Regions from separate parts of the Sinorhizobium sp. CCBAU 05631 genome, predicted to be linked through region 3. Evidence: riboswitches for the same ligand, from Rfam matches in the RefSeq annotation. Region 3 holds a riboswitch; each other region holds the start of a gene.
What was found. A riboswitch is a leader RNA that binds a small molecule or an ion and turns the genes downstream of it on or off. The one in region 3 is predicted to bind cobalamin.
Positions count from the first base shown of each region.

Region 1 (4,538 bases), on a different replicon from region 3:
AGCAGATGGGCGGTCAGCTTCAGCGCGATGATTTCGCAATCGGCAAAGACCGCATTGCCGGCGACATGGTCATTGTGCCAATGGCTGAGGACGACCCGGATGGTCCTTGCGCCGAGCCCCTCGAGATGGCGCCTGATGGCTTGCGCATGGGCAAGCGAGATATGCGTGTCGTAGACGATCGCCTCGCCTGCATTAAAGACCGCATAGGAGGCGACCCCCAAGCCGTAGGCACCGTCATCGAGCCAATTCGGCTCCGCGCCATGAAGTCTCCGCCCCTCGATGCGGCCGTCGTAGTAGGCAAAGACGCCGTGATGCGGTTCAAGGATTCTCAGTGTCGAGGTCATGTCTGGCATGCGAGGCTCTCGAGCAAATTGGCTTCAATCTCTGCCGCGGCGGTCGGCGGCTCGGCAGCGCAGAACTATCACATCCTGACCGCCGCTCACATCGGTTTGCGCATGATTTGGCTCTAGCCCTGCGTGGCCGGAATTAGGAAACTCGCGATTCGTTGTGGTGCCATAAATCATTGAAAGGTTGTATTTTTGTCAATTCATTAACAAATCCCTACATTCCTGCGTCTTTCGGGATCGGCCGGCTGTTGTCGGCAGGCGAACCGCAGCCAGCAGGAGTTTGCGATGGCTGGAAGAGGGCCGGGCGAGGGGACTGCTCGACATCGGCGAGCCGCTGCCCACCGCGCGCATCCTCATGGACCTGATCTTCGGCGCCGCGGCGCTCGAGACCGGCCAGGGACCCGAATGGCCGGGCTGACCGGAATGGCCGGGCTGACCGGACAGGCCGGGCTTCATGCGCAGCTGCATCCGCCTGATCGTCAACGGCATTGCGCAGGGGCCCGCGCAAGGCGATTGATCGTCTTCTGCGGATCGTCAGGTCATCCTGCGAACCACCCAGAGAGACCGGCCCGCATGGGCTATACCCGAGACGAGCCGCAGGCGAGGGTCGTCCTTGAGCCGCTCGGCCTCGGCCGCATCGAGAAGCAGCGCCTGCCGATCGGTCTCGTTAGCGTTCGGCGTAATCCAGCAGCGCCGTTCCTCGCAGCAGAGGCCTGCTTCCGGATGCTCCTGCAGGTATTCGATCGCGTATCCGGCCTCGACTTTTTGCAGTTCCGCGTCGATCGACATCGTCCTTCCTCCCGACCTGAAATCGCTCGGGATTATACCTGATTGTGGCGGCCCAGGGAGCGGCGGCCTCGGCATCGGGGTCCGCACTGTGTGGAGGCATCGCCGAAATGTTGGTAGGCAGCACTGGCCTTGACCAGTCATGATCAACGAATTAAGGAAGCCAGCGACGGTTCCCCCACGATGAAGCGAAGGGGATTAATAGGGAACACGGTGCGGACGACCCAACAGGGACCAAGACCGTGGCTGCCCCCGCAACTGTAAGCGGATTGCCGCCCATCCTCGTGACGCGAGAAGCGTCATGCCACTGCGAAATTGTCGCGGGAAGGCAGGTGGACGGCAGATATCCGCAAGCCAGGAGACCTGCCGTCATGCGTTCACTCCAATCACGGGCGGGGATGCCCGGAACAGGACACAGCATGACCTCTCCTTGCGCCGACCCGCGCCTTGCCTCTGGTCTTTCCCGTTCCGCGACGCCGCCGAACTGTCGGCAGGCGGGCTGACTCCGTCCGTTCGCGCCGCGACCGGCCGCATCCTTTCGGCCGTTTCATCGAATCCGGGAAATAGACTTATGAAAATCCTGTTTGCGAAATCGAAACACGGCATCCTGTGCGCAGCCGCCGGTCTTATGGCTATCGGCATGGAGGCGAAAGCCGCCGAAACCAGCTATCCGCTGATGCTCACCAATTGCGGCCGTCAGGTCACCTTTCAGAAGGCTCCCGAACGGGCCGTCTCGATCGGCCAGAGCAGCACCGAAATCCTTTACCTGCTCGGCCTCCAGGATCGGATGGTCGGCACCGCCGTTTGGATCGGGCCGGTCATCAAGGGCTACGAGGAGGTGAATGCCAAGGTCGAACGGCTCGCCGACAACGATCCGAGCTTCGAAAGCGTCGTCGCCAAGAAGCCGGATCTCGTGACCGCTCAGTTCCAGTGGCATGTCGGCCCGGAGGGCATCGTCGCCAAGCCGGAGCAGTTCGAGGAGCTCGGAATACCGGTCTATACGTCGCCGGCCGATTGCGTTGGCAAGGACAATACCGGCGGCGGCGACGGCGTTCGCCATTCGGTGTTCACGATGGACCTGATCTATCAGGAAATCACCGAACTCGCGCAGATCTTCAACGTCCAGGAGCGCGGCGAGACGCTGGTTGCCGAACTGAAGACGCGTGAGGAAGCGGCGAAGAAGAAGATCGCTTCGGCGGACGGCAAGCTTTCCGCAGTGTTCTGGTTCTCGAGCGCCGAGCTCGACATCGATCCCTATGTCGCCGGCAAGAACGGCGCGCCGGGTTACATCATGCGCTCGCTCGGCATCAGGAATGTCATCGACAGCGAAGAGGAATGGCCGACGGTGGGGTGGGAAACCATCGCCAAGTCCGGCCCGACGCTGATCGTCGCGGGCAGGATGGAGCGCCGTCGTTTCCCCGCCGACGACGTCGCCGTCAAGCACAAGTTCCTCGAGTCCGATCCGGTCACGAGCCTGATGCCTGCGGTGAAGGACGGCCATGTGGTCGAGATGGACGCCCAGGCGATGAACCCGACGATCCGGACCATCGAGGGCATCGAGGTGCTTGCCGATGCCGTCGAGAAATCCGGCCTGAACAAGTGATCGGCAGCGCACCATCCCTGTCCCGGACGAGCGCCAGCCTGCTGGCGCTCGTCGTGCTGTTCGTCGCGCTCTGGCTGGGTGCGGCGATCGGCGAGACGGCCATACCCATGAGCGTGGTGGCCAAGACGGTCGCCAACCGCCTGTGGGATGCCGGCTACGGCGTCGATGCGCTCGACGAGGGCATCATCTGGAATTACCGGGTGAGCCGCGCCATCGCTGCTGCCAGCTGCGGTGCGGCGCTGGCGCTTTCCGGCGTCGTGCTGCAATCGCTGCTGCGCAATCCGCTGGCCGACCCCTATATCCTCGGCATCTCCGCGGGCGCATCGACGGGCGCGGTCGGCGTCGCCGTTCTCGGCATCGGCGCCGGGCTTTTGACGCTGCCGGCCGGCGCCTTCGCCGGGGCGCTGCTGGCCTTCGGGCTCGTCAGCCTGCTGGCGATGCGGGCGGGCAGGGGCCATGGCGCGATCATTCTGGCCGGCGTCGCCGGCTCGCAGCTCTTCAACGCGCTCACTTCCTTGATCGTCACCAAGGCGGCGAATGCGGAACAGGCGCGGGCAATCATGTTCTGGCTGCTCGGCAATCTCTCCGGCGTCCGCTGGCCGGATGTCTGGCTCGCAGTGCCTGTTGCCCTGGTCGGCCTCATTGTCTGTCTCTGGCATGCCCGCGCCCTCGACGCATTCACCTTCGGCTCCGAATCCGCCGCCTCGCTCGGCATCCCGGTGCGCCGGGTCTATGCCGTGCTGATCGGCGTATCGGCGATGATGACGGCGACCATGGTCAGCATGGTCGGGTCGATCGGCTTCGTCGGCCTCGTCATCCCGCATGTCGCCCGTATGCTCGTCGGCGTCCGGCACGGATTGCTGCTGCCGGTCTCTGCCTTGGTGGGAGCGGTGTTCATGATCGCCGCCGACATCGTGTCGCGCATCATCATTCCGGGGCAGGTGCTGCCGATCGGCGTCGTCACCGCGCTGGTCGGCGCGCCCGCCTTCGCCGCCATTCTCAGCCAGCGCAGGACGGTTCGATGACGCTTTCGGCTTGCAGTGTCTCATGGTCGGCCGGCGGGGTCTCGATCCTCGAGGGCGTCTCGCTCGACGTCGCCGCCGGTGAGTTTCTCGGCATCGTCGGTCCGAACGGTTCCGGCAAGACCAGCCTGATGTCGCTGCTTGCCGGCCTGCGGCGGCCGCGGTCCGGTCACGTTCTGCTCGACGGAGAGAGCGTCGACAGGCTGAGCCGGAAGCAGATCGCCAAGCGCATCGCGCTGGTCGAGCAGCAGGCCGAAACCGGCGAGCGCATCTCGGCGCGCCAGGCGGTGGAACTCGGCCGCACGCCGCATCTCGGGCCGCTCACGCCGTGGTCGGCCCTGGATGAGGCCATCGTCGACGAGGCAATCCACCATGTCGGCATGGCGCAGCTCGCCGCGCGGATGTGGCACACGCTGTCGGGCGGCGAGCGGCAGCGCCTGCACATCGCCCGGGCGCTGGCACAGCAGCCGCAAATCCTCCTCCTCGACGAGCCGACCAACCATCTCGACGTCGGCCATCAGATCGGTCTCCTGCACCTGGTGCGCCAGCAGCAGCTGACGGCGGTCGCGGCACTGCACGATCTCAACCATGCCGCCACGTTCTGCGACCGGATCGCGCTGATGAGCGGCGGCCGCATCGCCGCCTTGGGACGCCCGTACGAGGTCCTCACCGAAGAGCGGATCCGCACCGTCTTCGGTGTCGACGTCGACGTCGAGCACCAAAGCGAGGGCCGCTGTCATATTCGTTACCGCGCGCCCGGGTTACCGGCTACCGGAAAGC
Region 1 is NZ_CP023064.1:55,765-60,302, forward strand. Features, by position in the region: gene SS05631_RS19710 (MBL fold metallo-hydrolase) at 1-353, opposite strand, end outside; gene SS05631_RS31115 (hypothetical protein) at 628-765, shown strand; gene SS05631_RS19715 (hypothetical protein) at 882-1,136, opposite strand; cobalamin riboswitch at 1,287-1,519, shown strand; partial or broken gene SS05631_RS31435 (ABC transporter substrate-binding protein) at 1,786-2,736, shown strand; gene SS05631_RS19725 (iron ABC transporter permease) at 2,733-3,761, shown strand; gene SS05631_RS19730 (ABC transporter ATP-binding protein) at 3,758-4,538, shown strand, end outside.
Region 1: linked by a shared signal. The riboswitch ahead of SS05631_RS31435 (ABC transporter substrate-binding protein) and the one ahead of cobU (bifunctional adenosylcobinamide kinase/adenosylcobinamide-phosphate guanylyltransferase) in region 3 are both predicted to bind cobalamin.

Region 2 (4,538 bases), 130 kb from region 3:
TCGCCGCAGAGACGGCGGATGGAGGGCCGGGAGTGATCATCGGCTTCCCCCGTCAAGCCTCCGCGCAGCGGCACAATTCGGTGGCCGTCCTGGACGGGGGCAAGATCATCGCCGTCCGTGACAAGGTGGATCTGCCGAATTACGGCGAGTTCGACGAAAAGCGGGTGTTCGATCAAGGCGAGATGCCCGGTCCGGTGAATTTCCGCGGCATTCGCATCGGGGTTCCGATCTGCGAAGACATTTGGGGAGAGCTCGGCGTCTGCGAGACGCTCGAGGAAAGCGGCGCCGAAATCCTGCTTTCTCCGAACGGATCGCCCTACTACCGCGGTAAAGTTGATGTCCGTCACCAGATCGTGCTGAAGCAGGTGATAGAGACCGGCTTGCCGATGATCTATGCCAATCAGCTCGGCGGGCAGGACGAACTGGTCTTCGACGGCGCGAGCTTCGGCTTCAATGCCGATCGCTCGCTCGCCTTCCAGATGAGCCAGTTCGAGGAGGCGCTCGCGATCTCCGAATGGACGAGGGGTGACGACGGCTGGGTCTCACACAACGGACTCCGGTCTCGCCTGCCGGAATGCGAGGAGGCAGACTATCGCGCCTGCATGTTGGGGCTGCGCGACTACGTCAACAAGAACGGCTTCAAGAACGTCGTCCTCGGCCTGTCGGGCGGCATCGACTCGGCGATCTGCGCGGCGCTCGCCGTGGACGCGCTCGGCGAGGAGCGGGTTCGCACGATCATGCTGCCCTATCGCTATACGTCGCGGGAATCGCTGAAGGACGCCGAGGCCTGTGCCAAGGCGCTCGGCTGCCATTATGACGTCGTTGCGATCGAGGAGCCCGTCGAAGGCTTTCTCAATGCTCTCGCCGACACGTTCGAGGGGACCGAATCCGGGATCACCGAGGAGAACCTGCAGAGCCGCACGCGCGGCACGATCCTGATGGCGATCTCCAACAAGTTCGGCTCGATGGTGGTGACCACCGGCAACAAATCGGAAATGTCGGTCGGCTACGCGACGCTCTACGGCGACATGAACGGCGGCTTTAACCCGATCAAGGACCTTTACAAGATGCAGGTCTATGCACTGTCGCGCTGGCGCAATGGCGCTGTGCCGCCCGGAGCACTCGGCCCCTCCGGCGAGGTCATCCCGCTGAACATCATCGACAAGGCGCCCTCGGCCGAACTGCGGCCCAACCAGACCGACCAGGACTCGCTGCCGCCCTATCCGGTCCTCGACGACATTCTCGAGTGCCTGGTGGAGAAGGAACTGAGTACCGAGGAAATCGTCGCCCGCGGGCATGACGAGGCCACGGTGCATCGGATCGAACACCTGCTCTACATCGCCGAATACAAGCGGCGGCAGTCGGCTCCCGGGGTCAAGATCACCAAGAAGAATTTCGGCCGGGACCGGCGCTATCCGATCACCAACCGTTTCCGCGACCGAGGGTAGATCATGCGCAGTTCGGTGGAGATTTTCGATATTGCCACCGGCGAGACGCAAGTCGTCTGGCAGACGGAGCGGCTGGTCGAGGCGCCGAACTGGTCGCCGGACGGCAAATCCCTGATCATCAACGGCGACGGCAGGCTCTATCGGCTTGCCTTTGACGGTTCCGAGCCCGTGGAAATCGACACGGGCGTTGCCGGGCAATGCAACAACGATCACGGCATTTCGCCGGACGGGAAAACGCTGGCGATCAGCGACAAGACCGAATTCGGCAAGTCGGCGATCTATCTGCTGCCGGCCGAGGGCGGCACGCCGCTTCTGGTGACGCGCAACCTGCCGTCCTATTGGCACGGCTGGTCCCCGGATGGGAAAACCTTGACCTATTGCGGGATCCGCGACCAGATCTTCGACATCTACACGATTTCGGTCGATGGCGGAGAGGAGCGGCGCCTGACGCATGGCGAGGGCCGCAACGACGGCCCGGACTGGTCGCCGGACGGTGCGTGGATCTATTTCAATTCGAGCCGCACCGGCCGCATGCAGATCTGGCGGGTGAGGCCGGACGGCAGCGATGTCCAGCGCATCACCGACAGCCCTTATGGTGACTGGTTCCCGCACCCGTCGCCGGACGGCAGGCATCTGCTGGTGCTGTCCTATGACGGCGAGGTCTTCGACCATCCGCGCGATCTCGATGTGCGGCTTCGGCTGATGGATCCGGAAGGCAGCAATGCGCGTGTCCTCTTCGAACTCTTCGGCGGGCAGGGGACGATGAACGTTCCGAACTGGTCGCCCAACGGCGATGCCTTCGCCTTCGTGCGTTATCGGCCGGCTTGAGCAGGGCGCGGCGCCCCCGCCTTGCGTTTCGCCGGCGGCTGTGCCCATATGCGGCCGTCAGGTGCCCGCTTGCTGCGGGAGAATCGGGAAGCCGGTAGAATTCCGGCACGTGCCCAACGCTGTAACGGTGACGTCTGCGCCAAAAGAGTTCTGAGCATTTTCAGAGCTTTGCCACTGGTTCCTGATGCGATCTGGGAAGGTGGCGCAGCCGAGTGACCCGAAGTCAGAAGACCGGCCTGGCGAGATAGACCGGCCCCGCGCGGACGGCGGGAGGTTGCGCATTGTTGGGGATCGAACGATGCTGCCTGACCCGAACGGCTGCCTTGCGGCGGCCGGTGCCTTTTCGCCGGACGAGCGCGCCGCCGTCTATCGTGCCATCGAGACGCGCCGCGACGTGCGCGACGAGTTCCTGCCCGAACCGCTGCCCGAACCGCTGATCGCCCGCCTGCTCGAAGCGGCGCATCGTGCCCCGTCCGTCGGCTTCATGCAGCCGTGGAACTTCGTGCTCGTACGGCGAATCGAGACGCGGGAGAGGGTCTGGCAGGCATTCCAGCGCGCCAATGAGGAGGCAGCCGGAATGTTTTCGGGCGAGGCGCAGGCGAAATACCGGTCACTCAAGCTCGAGGGCATACGCAAGGCGCCGCTCGGCATTTGCGTGACCTGCGACCGGACCCGCGGCGGCGCCGTCGTGCTCGGCCGCACGCACAATTCGCAAATGGACGTGTATTCGACGGTTTGCGCGGTGCAGAATCTTTGGCTCGCGGCGCGGTCCGAAGGCGTCGGCGTCGGTTGGGTCAGCATTTTCCACGAGAACGAGGTCAAAGATATCCTCGGAATTCCGGAGCACATCGAAATCGTCGCCTGGCTGTGCCTTGGCTATGTCGATCGCCTCTACCAGCAGCCGGAATTGGCGGTGAAGGGCTGGCGGCAACGCTTGCCGCTCGAGGACCTCGTTTTCGACGAAGGATGGGGCGTCCGCGACAGCCTCGTAACGACCGCCCAAAGGGAAGGTGTCACTCGTTCTGCAGCGGCTGGTAACGCGATCCCCGAGGGTTCTTGAGATCGATCGCGCTCTCTTCCTGTGGCAGGAAGGCAGGACCGACAACGCGGACCTTGCTGCTCTTCGGATCATAGGGGCGCTCTTCCACGGGCTTTGCCCCCGCTGGTCCGAAGGCTGGTGCAGACGGCCCCTCGATCGTCACGACGGAAGGGCTGACCACCGAAAGCTTGGTTCCCGAGGGGGTGCTTTTGTTCTGATCCGTCGTGATCTTCGGAATCTGGCAGCCGCAGATGCCGGGAGAACCGACGTCGCGCACACGATAGGCGAAGGCGTTGGGGAGTTCCCTGTACGGCCTTCCCGTGGACGCCGAAACCATCTGCTCGCTCTCCTCGGTGGCGAGGACGTGATAATAGAGTTCCGTATCGGCGCCGGGGCATCGTGCCCGGCAAAGCTCGGCGTCGCGTCCGAAGTCGGCCGGCGTGGCGTTCGACGAAATCGGGAAAAATGCTCCGTCGCAGGTCCGCACGCACATGGTCCTGAAGCCGCCTGCCGCGCCGTTCTCCATGAATGTGAAATCGTCGGTCGGACCATCGAACAGCAACGGATAGTCCTCGCCGTCCGGCGGGAAGCTTTCGAGGATGTTGCGATGAGCGCGCGCCTCTTCGGTGCCGTATTCATCCGGAACCGTCTCGTCCCAGTTCGGAGCGGCGTCCCCCGAGCAGTCGTTCAATTCCATGGCGGCGAGGATCCGCCGGCGCATGTCCTCATTGCCCTTCGAAATCAGGTGCCGGCGTTGGGCCTTGAGCGTGTGGAGATTGTCCTCCATGCGCGCAATCGCATCGTCAAGCTCGGCACAGGCAGCCGCATTTTCGCTTTCGATGTAGACGACGGACTCGTCGCTGCATTCCATGCGCCGCCTTTCGTTCCTGGCGCGGCGAAGTTCGATGTTCTGTCGCGAAACCGCGCCGGTGAAATCGCGCAGATTGGCGTTTGTCGTGAACGCCGCCGGCAGCTCTGCGAGGCGGGCGCTGAGGCGCGCGCAGACGTCGGTGGCCGATGCCTGCCCAGGCATAGCCAAGGCGAGGGGCAGCAGAGCGGCCGCAAGGCGCATCATCCTCAAGGACGCAGTGGATCGGGACACTGACACTCGTCTTTCCTGCATTTCGCTCCGCTGATCGCGGGACAGGGGCGCCTGTAGTCACATCATACGACGTTAGGGTGAGGGCGCAACGACAAGACGGCGTTTGTGTTAATACGTGTTC
Region 2 is NZ_CP023063.1:1,749,060-1,753,597, reverse strand. Features, by position in the region: gene SS05631_RS08670 (NAD+ synthase) at 1-1,448, shown strand, start outside; gene SS05631_RS08665 (TolB family protein) at 1,452-2,276, shown strand; cobalamin riboswitch at 2,319-2,531, shown strand; gene bluB (5,6-dimethylbenzimidazole synthase) at 2,575-3,336, shown strand; gene SS05631_RS08655 (DUF2865 domain-containing protein) at 3,290-4,438, opposite strand.
Region 2: linked by a shared signal. The riboswitch ahead of bluB (5,6-dimethylbenzimidazole synthase) and the one ahead of cobU (bifunctional adenosylcobinamide kinase/adenosylcobinamide-phosphate guanylyltransferase) in region 3 are both predicted to bind cobalamin.

Region 3 (4,538 bases):
AGCATTGGGGCTCAAGGGTAAGAGCACGCGAACGAGGCTCTTTGGAGTCGTTGGTGACGAGCGACTGGCCGAGTCGGATGAATTCGCCGAGCTCTTCGAAGTTCATCGGCGGCTGGTCGACGCTTTGCGCGCACGGTCCCCCGAGAGCCGGCGCATGCTGGGCGTGGCAAAGCTCAAGGCGTCCGCGCTGACGCCCGGCTTGTCGGAGTTCTATCGGCGGATTTCGCGGCGCGGCGAACATTTCATTGGTGAGTCGACGGCGAAGGATGCGGCTGGCGAATAGGTGCTTCGCCGACTGATGCAAAAGGCGCCGCTTTTCGGCACTTCAATTACAGTCACCGTCGCCCGAACGAACGGACCCTGCTCCGGTCGTGCGAGTAATCACGGTTGCGCGGCCTGTCCGACCTGTCGAACTTGTTCGGTTTATCGTGCCAGCTCTTGTCGTGTTTGTCCGGCTTGCCCGGCTTTTCTGGTTTTTGGGGCTTGTCCGGTTTGTGAGGCTTGTCGGGTTTGTGAGGCTTGTCGGGTTTGTGAGGCTTGTCGGGTTTGGGTGGCTTGGGTTGGGGCGGCGTCTCGACAGGCGGAGCCGGTTCGGGTGGCGGTGCGACGAGCGGCCGGACCCGATCTGGACGGATCTGGATCTCAGCTGAAAGGCCGCAGCCGGTGCCGCTCCATCCGGGCGACAGCTGCTGCCTGCCGGAGAGGAATGGCAAGGCCTGCTGGTTGCCGAGTGTCCTGAGGATGCTTCGGTCGACCCGTCGCGTATCGGTCATATCGCCATTGGGACGGGCGACCACGCAGTCGCAGCGCCGCGTCAGCTGTTGACAGCCGCCTCGGCCGCAAAATTCGGCAGCGCCGCTCAGGAGCACCACTGCCGTCGTGCCGTCTCCGCCGACGTAAAAGTCGAAGACCGTGCCTCGAACGCCGATGGTTCCGGCCGGTGTCAGGATCTGGTAGGCCGAGTGCCCCGAGTTGCCGCTGATCCAGCGAAACGTTCCCTTCGCCGCCGCGACGGTCAGCTTCTGCACCGATCTCGAGTCGTCGAAGACGAATTTGTCGATGACGACCGACGAGCCGGCACCGACGGCAAGCTTGCTTCCATCTCGGAAGACGAACTGGCCAAGGCCGGATCTGGATGTCCGAATCCGCTCGTCGCGATGCACCGGGTCCGTGACGACCAGTGGTCCGCTCGCTCCGCTGACCTCAGTCTTGATCCGGATCGCCTGACCAATCGGTTCGGCGGCCTTGCTTGGCATGGAGCCGTAAAGCGCGACACTCAGCGCGACAAATGCGGCACGACGCAGATATGCCATCGCACCCCCTCCAGGCTGAACTGACAAATTCAGTGCCGTGGACATAATCGAACACCGTGGCGAAGCATCGGAGCCGCCTCGGGTTCGAATGCCCGTTTTATCACGCGCTTGGGACGGGCGTCTGCCTACCCGTTCGGATTAGGAGAAAGGCGCCGAGTTGGCGACGCGCCTCGCGCTGCCGCAACTTGCCGACCTCGCGTCGCAGACCGTCGATTGACTTTGCCGCATCCGCTTCATAATTAACGCATTGGATGGTTCCCCCGCACCGAAGCGGCGCGGGAGAGTAAATGGGAATGCGACGGGCGGACCCACACCGGGCGCCCTTATCGCAGCCGACCCCGCGACTGTAGAACGGTCAGGGTTCGCCATCGGGCATGCCGCACCTCTTCCGGTGAAACTGCATGGGGCAGTTGTCGCGGAATTGGAGGCACGCCGGAAAAGCCACTGGCGTGGCATCGTGAGCAGCCGGGCTGGACGCCTCTCTTTCTACGAATCGTCCGCCTTCACGAGCCAGCAGACGCCGGGAAGGCAAGGCGGACCCGTTCGGGCCCAATAGCGCTGGGCACCGCGTGCGCAGCGCTTGCCCGTGACGCCGAGAGCCAGGAGACCTGCCGTCCATCAGGGCATCGCCCGGGGGAGTCCTCCCCAATGCCAGCACGGAGGTTGTCGTGGCTTATTTATCGTCTTCTGCGCGTGCCCGTCACGCGTCCGCTTGCTATCGTTGCTTTGTCCCCACCAGTTTCCTCGCATGGGATCTGGTCGGATGACATTCTCCAATGCCGGTCCGGTCTTCGTGCTCGGCGGCGCGCGCTCCGGGAAATCCAGTTTCGCGGAGAAGCTCGCCGAAGCGTCGGGGCTCGGGATGCACTATGTTGCGACCGGCCGCGCCTATGACGAGGAAATGCGCGATCGTATCGCCCGCCACCAAGGCGCGCGGCAGGGCAAGGGCTGGGCAACGCACGAGGAACCGCTCGATCTCTCCGGCCTGCTTCGTCGACTGGATGCACCGGAGCGCGTAATTCTTGTCGACTGCCTCACGCTGTGGGTGACGAACCTGATGATGGAAGAGCGCGACATGCCGGCCGAGTTTGCGGCACTTGCCGGCTTGCTGCCTGCCATGCAGGCGCGCGTCATCATCGTCTCCAATGAGGTCGGTCTCGGCATCGTGCCGGAGAACCGCATGGCGCGAGACTTCCGCGACCATGCCGGCCGCCTCCATCAAATCGTCGCGGAGAAATCCGCCGAAGTCTATTTCGTCGCGGCCGGGTTGCCGCTGAAAATGAAGGGTTGATTCATGACACTTGCAAAGGCCCAATCGGGCAAGATCCCCGCCACGGTCATCACCGGCTTCCTCGGCGCCGGCAAGACGACGATGATCCGCAACCTGCTGCAGAACGCCGAGGGCAAGCGGATCGCATTGATCATCAACGAGTTCGGCGATCTCGGCGTCGACGGCGACGTGTTGAAGGGCTGCGGCGCTGAAGCCTGCTCGGAAGAGGACATCATCGAGCTCACCAATGGCTGCATCTGCTGCACCGTCGCCGACGACTTCATTCCGACCATGACCAAGCTGCTCGAGCGAGAGAACCGCCCGGATCATATTGTCATCGAGACCTCCGGCCTTGCGCTGCCGCAACCGCTGGTCGCCGCTTTCAACTGGCCCGACATCCGCAGCGAAGTGACGGTCGATGGCGTCGTGACCGTCGTCGACAGCGCCGCCGTTGCCGCCGGCCGTTTTGCCGACGATCACGACAAGGTCGATGCGCTGCGCGTCAATGACGACAACCTTGATCATGAGAGCCCGCTGGAAGAGCTCTTCGAGGACCAACTCACCGCCGCCGACCTCATCGTTCTGAACAAGACCGATCTCATCGATGCTGCGGGCCTCAAGTCCGTGCGCGACGAAGTCGCCTCGCGCATCAGCCGCAAGCCGGCGATGATCGAGGCCAAGAACGGCGAGGTGGCCGCCGCGATCCTGCTCGGGCTTGGCGTCGGCACGGAAGACGAGATCGTCGACCGCAAATCGCATCACGAGATGGAGCATGAGGCCGGCGAGGAACATGATCACGACGAATTCGACAGCTTCGTCGTCGAACTTGGCCCGATCGCCGAACCGGCGGCCTTCATCGACCGGCTCAAGGCCGTTATCGCCGAGCACGACGTATTGCGCCTCAAGGGCTTTGCCGACGTACCCGGCAAGCCAATGCGTCTGTTGATCCAGGCGGTCGGCAGCCGGGTCGATCAATATTACGACCGTGCCTGGGCACCCGGCGAGACGCGCGGCACGCGCCTCGTCGTCATCGGCCTGCACGACATGGATGAGGCGGCCGTGCGCGCGGCGATTTCGGCGCTGGCGTGAGGTTGTTTTGAGCGCGTGTGAGAAGAACCCCTCCCCAGCCCCTCCCCACAAGGGAGAGGGGCTCGGCTGGCATTTGCGGCGATGCTTTCGTTCCCAAAGGGGGGCGGCGTTATGGCACGAACGGCTGATACTCGGGGAAAGAGTGCGTGTGGCACGACCTAACCCCTCCCCATTGTGGGGAGGGGCTGGGGAGGGGTCTCTTCACGAGCCCAGCGGGAAGCAACAATGCATCTCCTCCTAGCCCAGAAAGGCACGATCGCCGACGGCAACGAAGCGATCGATCTCGGGCAAAGCCCGGCCGATATCCTGTTCCTGTCGGCGGCCGATACGGAGCTTGCGTCGATTGCCGCGGCGCATCGCCGGCGCGCGAGCGGGAAGAGCCTGCGTATCGCCAGCCTCATGAACCTCATGCATCCGATGTCGGTCGACACCTATGTCGAACGTACGGCGCGACATGCGAAGCTGATCGTCGTCCGGCCGCTCGGCGGCGCCAGCTATTTTCGCTACGTGCTGGAGGCGCTCTATGCCGCGGCGGTGGCGGGCAAGTTCAAGATTGCGGTGCTGCCGGGGGACGACAAGCCGGACCCGGGCCTCGAGCCTTTCTCGACCGTTGCCGCGGAAGACCGTGAGCGTCTCTGGGCCTATTTCAACGAAGGCGGCGCGGACAATGCCGGCCTGTTCCTCGACTATGCCGAGGCGCTGATCGATGGCGCCGAAAAGCCGCAACCGGCGCGGCCGCTGCTGAAAGCCGGCATCTGGTGGCCGGGCAGGGGCGTGATCGGGGTTGACGAGTGGGTGCGTATCGCCGGCGATGTCGGGGGAGCGCAGACTTCCGAAGGGAAGAAGGAAACTCGTCCCACAGTTGC
Region 3 is NZ_CP023063.1:1,881,133-1,885,670, reverse strand. Features, by position in the region: gene SS05631_RS09320 (adenylate/guanylate cyclase domain-containing protein) at 1-283, shown strand, start outside; gene SS05631_RS09315 (FecR domain-containing protein) at 336-1,313, opposite strand; cobalamin riboswitch at 1,549-1,944, shown strand; gene cobU (bifunctional adenosylcobinamide kinase/adenosylcobinamide-phosphate guanylyltransferase) at 2,077-2,604, shown strand; gene cobW (cobalamin biosynthesis protein CobW) at 2,608-3,672, shown strand; gene cobN (cobaltochelatase subunit CobN) at 3,898-4,538, shown strand, end outside.

Region 4 (4,538 bases), 1.3 Mb from region 3:
CGACGGAACGGTCACCGGTGCGATCAGCGTGAAGGCCGCCGAGGCCCACCTGCCCAACCAGCCCGAGCGCCGCTGAAAAAGCCGGACGGCGCCTGTAGCTGTCTACGCTTCGATCTGAACGTCGCCGATAGGCCGCGAGCAGCAGGCGAGGATGTAGCCCTCGTCGACTTCGTCATCGAGAATACCGCCATTGTGGTTCATCTCGACTTCGCCGGCGATCTTCAAGACGCGGCACGTGCCGCAGATGCCGCCCTCGCAGGCCGCACCGATCCTGACCCCGTTGGCGCGTGCTGTCTGCAGGATCGTCTGGCCGGGGACGGTCGAGACTTCCTTGCCGCTCATGGTGAAGGTTACCCGGCCCGCCTCGCCTTGAGCGCCGGCCGCCGAGGCGGCGCGGATGGCGAGTTCCTCTGCCGCCGGCGCCGCCGCCGGCTGGAAGCTTTCCTGGTGGTAGCGGGCCATATAGAAACCGGCCCCCTCCAGCATCTCCCGAACCCCGCGCATGAAGGGTTCGGGGCCGCAACAGAAGACCGTTCGCTCCAGAAAGTCCGGTGCAAGCAGCGGCAGCTTCGTCGCATCGATACGGCCGCGCAGGCCGTGCCAGCCGTGACGCGCTTCGTGTCCTTCCACCAGGAAGCCGAGATTGAGACGCGGCATCTGGCGGGCGAGGATCTCCAGCTCCGGCTTGAACAGCAGATCCTCCGGCTGCCGGGCACAGGAAATGAAGGTCACATCCGTGTCCGGCGCGCAATCCGCCATCCAGCGCGTCATCGACATCATCGGCGTGATGCCGGAGCCGGCCGAGACGAACAGATATTTTTCGCCCGGATGGCGCACGAAGCTGAAATCGCCGAGCGGCCCCAGCGCCTTCAACGTCATGCCAGGCCTGAGATTGTCGAACATCCAGCGCGTGCCGATGCTGTTCGACTGCGCCTTGGCCGTGACCGCAACGGAAAGCGGGCGGGACGGCGAGGACGATAGCGTATAGGTGCGCATCACCGGTTCCTCGCCGACGGGGAGTTCCAGCGTCACGAACTGCCCGGGCAGGTAGCGGAACCAGGCCGGCCTGTCGGACCGGAAGGTGAAGGTCATCACGTCCGCGGTCTCGCCGACCGCGGAGATGCATTCGAGCAGGAACTGGCGATCTTTCCAGGGCTGCAGTTCGTCGAAGTGGTGAAAGGAGCGTGCCATTTCCATCGTCATGCCACCCGCGACAGAGGAGCGGCGCTGCCCTGCAGGCGATCCTGCATGAAGCGCGAATACCAGTCGACGAACTGCATGACCCCGCCCTCGTGTTCGGCCGAATAGGGACCCGGCTCATAGGCCGGCGAGCGGATGCCGAAGGCGTTTTCCTCGACGATCTGCCGGTCCTGGTCGTTGGTCTCGGTCCAGACATGGGTGAGGTCTTCGAGGGTATAGTCGACCCCTTCGACCGCATCCTTGCTGACGAGCCATTTCGTCGTGACCTGCGTCAGTTCCGGCCCGAGCGGCAGCACGCGGAAGGTGATCGCATGGTCGCCGAGGATGTGGTTCCACGTCGTCGGGTAATGGAAGAGCAGCAGCGTGCCGATGCGGTTCGCGCTTATGTCGCCGGAAAGCTGCTTGCGGACCGCCTTCTCGCCGGACATCGTATAGCTCTCCGCCCCGTTGATCAGCGGCATCCTCGTCATGCGGAACTGGCCGGTCGGCCCGATCTTGAAGGCGCTCGGCAGCCCCGCCGCCTCGCATCTCTCCCAATGGGCACCGATTTCCGGATCGTCCATGGCGCCCTGGACGCCCGTCACAGTCGGAGCCTCGGGATAGGTCCGGCAGAGTTCCGGATGGTTGGCGGCGCAATGGTAGCACTCGCGGTTGTTCTCCCAGACGAGCTTCCAATTGCCCTTCTCGACGATGGTGCTTTCATAGGCGACCTTGGTTTCGCCGAGGCGATGCGGCGCGAGATAGGCTGCAACCGTGTCGCGGAAGGGCTGGAAATCCATGGGCCGCTCGGCAAGGCTGATGAAGATATAGCCGCCGACCGTTTCGCAATTGACCGGCTTCAGGCTGTGCTGGGCCGGATCGAAATCCTCCGGCATCTGCCGGGCGAAGAGCAGCCTGCCATCGAGTTCGTAGGTCCACTGGTGATAGGGACAAACGAGCTTGGCCGAGGATCCCTTGTGCTGGGTGCAAACGCGCGAGCCGCGGTGGCGGCAGGAATTGTGCAGCGCTCGGACCGCCCCCTGGCGATCGCGCACGATGACGATCGGATAGTCGCCGACCTGCAGCGTGAAGTAATTGCCGGGACGCGGGATTTCGCAGTCGTGGCCGACGAATAGCCAGTCTTTGTACCAGATATTCTCCAGGTCCTGACGGTAATAGTCCGGGTCGATGTAGAAGGCCCGATCGAGGCTGTAGCCCTCGCGGCGGGTCTTCAGCTTGCGCAGCATTTCGTTCTGGATGTCCATGCCCATGTCCTCGTTAGCCCTGTTTCGGGCAGGCAAGACGGGAACCGCGCCGGAGAGATGTCGTGCGCCTTGGCTCCGATCCGGCTGCCCGCCGCAACCAGTTACGGTCGTTTTCCTCAAGGCTGGTTTCCGGGCTCTGGAGCGGCCCGAGGGCCCTGCCCGGCGCCTTCCCGGACGATTGTCCAGTGGCCTTATGCCGGGGGTTCACTCCACCACCGTTGCGGGGGCAGCGCCGGGATTTGACCGGCTTCCCAATTCTCCGCCCCTCCCTGCGAAGAAGCGGCACCTTGAGCAATTCGAATCTAAGCGGCCAGATAGGCTCGGCAATTGCCGGTGCGCGACATTCCATTCCAGAAAGACGACAAGGATTTTCGATGCGGGCGCGTTGGAAGTCCTGCGACATCTTCTATAATAAACAATGCGATAGATACATTTTTCGGCAAATGGCGCGTTTTTTCGCAGCGGCATCCAGGCCGCGAAGATCACGGGCCATTTTGCGACATTAAGCGATGCGCGGGCGCCCGAAATACTCTATTAACCATAGTGATTTAGCGTTCGCTGACGGTTCAGTCCGTTCAGCGACAGGTGACGCAGAGGTCGATGGCAAAAATCAGATACTACGACGCCTCAGGCAAAGCGCAGGCGCCGGCGCCGAAACCGGCGGGCGGCCATACAGAGTTCCTGCGCACGGGCCGAATCGACCGGCGCCGGCCGTGGTTGCCCGAACAGCGCCGCTACATGACGCATGAGGAAGTGGCAGAGAGAACCGGACAGAGATTACAGGCGGCGGGAGAGACGACACACGGGCGGATCAACGGCTTTCATGCCTCGATCCAGTTCCCGAAGATGATCTTCCACAGGACCCTCGCCGACAGTCCCCACCTCGGCTATTGCCATGTCACCGCGGCGCGGACTCATCTCGCTCGATCGCGAGACGTCACCTGGGCGTTCTACTTTGCCAACTTCTTCTCCGACCTCGGCGACGAGGCGCACTTCTTCGAACGCATACAGACAAGCTACTCGCGCATGTATTTCGCCGTGGCCATTCAACCCGGCACCGAAGAGGGGCGGATGGTCCTCGATCGAAATGTTCGGGGCAACGGCCTGATCTTCCGGACGCAGGACCCGAAGGTGGCGCTCAAGAACGTCCTGATGCTCGGCGCACGCGACGAAGCGCTGCGGCGGATCATTCGCAGCCTCTGACGCCGGTCATCGACAAAGAAAATCGTTCTGTTTTCCCTCCTCCTCCGTTAAGGAAGCGACGGAAAGGACCAGAACCGCCATGGCCGAAATCATCGATACGTGCAGCGAACCGGATCGGGCGATCGAAACGGCCTGCGCGGTGCTTTCCGAAGGTGAGCCCGTGGCGATCCCGACGGAAACCGTCTACGGCCTTGCAGCAGACGCAACGAGTGCCGATGCGATCAGCCGCATCTACGAGATGAAGGGCCGGCCGCGTTTCAATCCGCTGATCTGCCACGTCTCGGACATGGGAATGGCCGAAGCGCATGTGATATTCGACCCCATCTCCCGACGCCTCGCGGAAGCCTTCTGGCCGGGGCCGCTGACGCTGATTCTCACTCAGCGACCCGAAAGCACCGTGCACGCGCTTGCCTCAGCCGGCCTCGACAGGCTCGGGATCCGCATGCCTGAAGGTTTTTCCCGGCGGGTGATCTCACATTTTGGGCGCCCGCTGGCGGCGCCGAGCGCCAATACGTCGGGCAAGATCAGTCCGACCAGCGCGGCCCATGTGGAGGCGGATCTCGGTGCGAAGCTGAAGCTGATCCTCGATGCCGGCCCGGCGGAAATCGGCCTCGAATCGACGATCATCAAGGTCGAAGACGGCCGGCTGCGGCTGCTTCGGCCGGGGGGTCTCGATGCGGCCGAGATCGAGGCGCTCGCCGGCCTTCCCGTTGAGCGGCCGGAAGCGGCCGGCGCGACGATCGAAGCTCCCGGCATGCTCGCCTCGCATTATGCGCCGGGTGCCGCGGTGCGGCTCAATGCGACGGACGTCCACACGGGAGAGGCGCTGATCCGCTTCGGCGGCAAGGCGCTGCCTGGCGAAGGCAGCGCGGCGATCGTCCTCGACCTCAG
Region 4 is NZ_CP023063.1:576,086-580,623, reverse strand. Features, by position in the region: gene SS05631_RS02720 (glycoside hydrolase family 25 protein) at 1-76, shown strand, start outside; gene SS05631_RS02715 (hybrid-cluster NAD(P)-dependent oxidoreductase) at 103-1,203, opposite strand; gene SS05631_RS02710 (aromatic ring-hydroxylating dioxygenase subunit alpha) at 1,200-2,444, opposite strand; cobalamin riboswitch at 2,547-2,749, opposite strand; gene SS05631_RS02705 (DUF6656 family protein) at 3,045-3,647, shown strand; gene SS05631_RS02700 (L-threonylcarbamoyladenylate synthase) at 3,727-4,538, shown strand, end outside.
Region 4: linked by a shared signal. The riboswitch ahead of SS05631_RS02710 (aromatic ring-hydroxylating dioxygenase subunit alpha) and the one ahead of cobU (bifunctional adenosylcobinamide kinase/adenosylcobinamide-phosphate guanylyltransferase) in region 3 are both predicted to bind cobalamin.